Regions from separate parts of the Deinococcus roseus genome, predicted to be linked through region 1. Evidence: riboswitches for the same ligand, from Rfam matches in the RefSeq annotation. Region 1 holds a riboswitch; the other holds the start of a gene.
The links. A riboswitch is a leader RNA that binds a small molecule or an ion and turns the genes downstream of it on or off. The one in region 1 is predicted to bind cyclic di-GMP.
Positions count from the first base shown of each region.

Region 2: linked by a shared signal. The riboswitch ahead of IEY52_RS21835 (HD domain-containing phosphohydrolase) and the one ahead of IEY52_RS10815 (RCC1 domain-containing protein) in region 1 are both predicted to bind cyclic di-GMP.

Region 1 covers NZ_BMOD01000006.1:201,426-203,622, reverse strand. The annotation lists gene IEY52_RS10815 (RCC1 domain-containing protein) at 1-851, opposite strand, end outside; cyclic di-GMP riboswitch class II at 1,206-1,290, opposite strand; gene IEY52_RS10810 (GEVED domain-containing protein) at 1,604-2,197, opposite strand, start outside.
Region 2 covers NZ_BMOD01000026.1:2,903-5,099, forward strand. The annotation lists gene IEY52_RS21825 (ATP-binding protein) at 1-282, opposite strand, end outside; gene IEY52_RS21830 (copper homeostasis protein CutC) at 353-1,072, opposite strand; cyclic di-GMP riboswitch class II at 1,327-1,410, shown strand; gene IEY52_RS21835 (HD domain-containing phosphohydrolase) at 1,467-2,197, shown strand, end outside.

The DNA.
Region 1 (2,197 bases):
TGCACGGCTTTTTTGCTGCTGATGGTGCTGTTGTTGCCCAGTCTGCCGTTGTGGTTGTCGCCCCAGGCCCACACGGTGCCGTCTGATTTGAGCGCCAGGGAGTGGTAGTGGCCTGCAGAAACGCGGGTGATGCCGCTCAGGTCAGCAAGTTTCACGGCGGTCAGGGCCGTGGTGGTGGTGCCGTTGCCCAGCTGTCCGTCCATGTTCCAGCCCCACACCCACACGGTGCCATCACTCTTGAGGGCCAGGGAGTGCCCCAGACCTGCGGAGATCTGCACGATGTTGCTGAGGCCTGCAACCTGCACGGGGTTGGTCTGGTCGGTGGTGTTGCCCTGACCCAGCTGGCCCACATTGTTGTGGCCCCAGGCCCACACGGTGCCATCACTCTTCAGGGCCAGGGAGTGCTCGACGCCTGCGCTGATGGCCACCACGTTGCTGATCTTGCTGATTTTTTGAGGAGCGCTCTGGTCGGTGAGGTTGCCCAGACCCAGCTGACCGTAGTCGTTGCGACCCCAGGCCCACACGGTGCCATCACTCTTCAGGGCCAGGGAGTTGTTCCAGCCAGCAGCCACTTCGATGATCCCACTGAGGGTGCTGGCGTTGCTGATCTGGCCGTAGCCGTTCCAGCCCCACACTTTGAGGGTGCCGCCCACCAGACCCAGGTTGTGCTGGTTGCCACTGGCGAGCAAACGGGGGGCCACTTTGCTGAGGGCCTGTGCATCCACTTCGGGGGTTTCCACAGGGATGGTTTCAGCGTCGGGAGCGAGGGGAGCATTCTGGGAGGGGACAGTCTGGGTGCCACAGGCCACCATCAGGAAGGTGAGCCCGGTCAGGATCAGGATGTTTTTCATGTTTTCGCGGTGTGAGGGATGTTGAACGGGTTTGATGCCGTTGGTGGGAAGTCCTCACCAGTGCTTTTGCACTGCCTTCCTTTCCCACGCTGGCTTCCTGAAGTTCCGGCACAGCACGGCCCTCACGGAGGATGTGTTCCTCTGTGGGTCTGTGGTGCGGAAGGGGTCAGGTCTTGAGCTGCAGCTTACAGGGCGAGCAACTCAGCCGGAGGTGGATTGGGACCGCGGTTCCTGGTGTTTTCTTTGCTGTGTAACATGCTGAAAGTCACTCCTTCCGAGTGGGGAAGAGTGACCGACAACGTAGACAATGGGTTGTTTCGGTCCAACCAGCAATGCTGGCCAGACCCTGGACCAATTGCCTCATGCCGGTCGCACCACTAGCTCTGCGTTTCCCAGGTGCCCGTGTACGGGAGAACGCTTCATCGCTTCATGAGCCAAATCTCTGATACACATTATGGCACTCTTGCTGGCGTTTGGGAAGGGGTTTTTATGCGTCCAGAGCTGGTTTTTGTTTTATTTTTTGGTTACAGAAGCTGAACACAAATGATGGCTGGGGGAAAGATGCCGAGGGCTCAGGGCAGAAATCTCAAACCAGACCTGTAGGGGCGCAGCGTGCTGCGCCCAATGGCAGAAACCTCAAATGACACCTGTAGGGGCGAGGCGTGCCTCGCCCAGTGCAAGCAGCCTCAAGCCCTCTCCCAGAAACCAAAAATCCCTCCTCTCCTGAGAAGGGATCTGAAATTATTTGAAACTCAGCGGATCTGCACGCGGTACAGGAAGTACCCGAAGTCTCCGGGGGCCATCTGGGTGATGTTGCAACTGGTGGGCAGGTTCAGGGGCAGATCAATCACGCTGGTCTGCCCGAGGTTGACGTTGACCACCGAGCCACTGGGGCAGTGCAGTTCCATCTCTCCGGTGGCTCCGTAGACGTTCTGCACCATGTCGGTGAAGTACGGAACATTGTCTCCCAGCACGATGTCGGTGATCACGGTGTCGCCAGAGTTGGTGAAGGTGATCTTGTATTCGATGACTTCTCCGACCTTGCCGCCGTTGCTGACGGTGTAGGAGGTCTCCCCTTGCGTGACGTTGCGCAGGCCCTTGGTGAGGCTGAGTTTGCCGCCGTTGGCAAGCGTTCGGGTGGTGGTGGTGTCCAGCAGGTAGAGGGGGTCTTTGACGCTGCTGTTGTTCTGCCAGGTCAGTTCGGCTTTGACTTTCACGCGGTCCACAGAGTTGGCGGCCAGGTTGGAGGGCACATTGACCTGCACGTGGAATTCGCAGGGTTTGAAGCTGCCGTCACTCAGTCTGGGCCAGCTGTAGCCCACATGGATGGGGCTGACCAGCAGGTT
Region 2 (2,197 bases), on a different contig from region 1:
AAAGGCATTTCTTTGCAGGGAAATCCACTGCCCATCCAGCTGCAGCACCTCTCCCAGGGTCTGGGAGAGCCGGGAAAGTTCCTGCCTGAGGCTGCCCCTGGCTTTTTCCTCGGGTTGTTCGGGCCACAGCAATTCGGCCAATTCCAGACGGCCCACCCGCTCTGGGCTGAGGGCCAGAATGACCAGAATGGCCAGGGCTTTGCGGGTGCCCAGACGCACGGGTTGCCCTTGCTGTTCCAGCAGGGTGTGACCCAGCAACCGGAGTTGGTAGATGGTGCTCACGCGTACAATTGTACCCTGTTTCATTCAACAGGTTCTGGCTGCACTGCTTGATTTCTGGGGGGTGCTGGGATCAGAAACGAAAGCGGGACGGTGAATTCTCTCCAGCCTGCTTGCTTTTGGCATGCCTGCGCAGGACATTCACTGCACCTTCCAGCTGCGAGAAATTGATTTTGCCATTGCGGTCTCTGGACCCGGCTCCAAACTGGATGCCCTGCACTCCACTGCGTTCCAGAAAGGGTTTCAGGTTGTCTGAAGTCAGGCCTGTGCTGTCTGCCACCACAGGAAGGCTGGGTTTGTCCAGCTGCACCAGCTGTTGAATCTGACTTTCTCCGGCCACTGCAGTTTCGGCCTGGCCCCGGGTGACCACCTGCCGCACCATGGGGTACAGGGCCAGTTGCAGGTAATTTTTGACCAGATCCTGGGTCTGGTCAAAGGCCTGGTTGATGTTGACGCTGAACCCATGGGTGATGGCATCTTCCAGCAAATCCCAGTCCATTACGGTGTTGTGCAGGGCCCCAAAGGTGATGTTGCGGATGCCGTGGTTCCAGTACAGCTCCAGAATTTTCAGGGTCCTGCGCCTGCGCCCTTCTTCATAAAAGTAATTGTCGATGTCCGGGCGAACCAGAATGGACATGGGAATCCGGGCAGCGTCTGTGCACAGGCCAATGGTTTTCAGGTCCGGGCTGATGCCCCCCTCTTTGAGGTTGCGCACCAGCAACAGTGAGGTGATGCCGGCATGCTGGGTCTCCCTCACCTCCATGGCATTTTCAACGACGACCTCGGCAATCATGCCTTCAGCATATCAGGTGTGGGCGGCAGACGATGGAATTTTGATGGGAGGGTTGTTGAGGGTTTTGCCATCAAACAGCTTTTCTGTTGCAAGAAGCAACAATAGCTGACCCCTGAAACAGCTCTGAAAGGTACGTAAGCAGAGTGTAAAAAATTCAGCAACTGCTCAGCAAGGCCGTCACAGACGCTTTGCAAAAAACAACAGTTGACACTTTTTCTGAAACTCAGCTAAGCTCGAAAGAGAAGTGGCATCAAGCCCACTCATGAGACCTGGAAGCACATTCCGTATGCGGGCACCTGGAATGTGTGGAGTCAATGGTGCGACCGGCATGAGGAGAAATTCTGTGATCCCCTCGGACAACATGCTGGCATGCCCCTGCAGGAAGGACGCTGCCATGACCGTTTCTTATCCCACACAACAGCAGGTGGCTTTTTCTGCAACAGAAGATTCAGGTCTGGAGATCAGCTGTTCAGGCGTGCATTTCATCCAGAGGTCTGAACCCAGCCAGAACATCCAGGAGCCAACCCTGTCTTCTGGGGCTTCAGAATTGTTGGAGGCGGCTTTCTGGTTGAATCCCCTCCCCATGTGGGTGTACGAACAGCACACCCTGCGGTTTCTGGAGGTCAACCAGGCAGCCCTGAACCAATACGGTTACACCCGTGAAGAATTCCTGCGCCTGACCCTGCTGGACATCCGCCCTGCAACAGAAAAACCTGTGCTGGTCCAGTATTTCAGGACCCTGCAGGCAGCAGAGACGGAGGAAGATCAGGTCTGGCTGCACCAGAAAAAGAACGGCCAGTGCATGGAGGTGCAGGTGCAGGGACAGGACCTGCACTTTCAGGGCAAGCAGGCCAGACTGGTGGTGGTCTCGGATGTCACCGAGAAAAACCGCATGCGGCAGGCCCTGCAGGAAAACCAGGCCCAGTTCCAGCTGATTGCAGAGAACACCGTCAACCTGATTTTGCGGTTTGACCAGAACTTTCATGCCACCTACGTTTCACCGTCCATCACGGCCATTCTGGGGTACAGCACCGAGGCGTTTCTCAGCATTCCAGATTATGGGTACATCCACCCGGAGGATCTGGAAAGGGTCAAGCAGTCGGTCCATGAAGCGGTGGAGGGTCA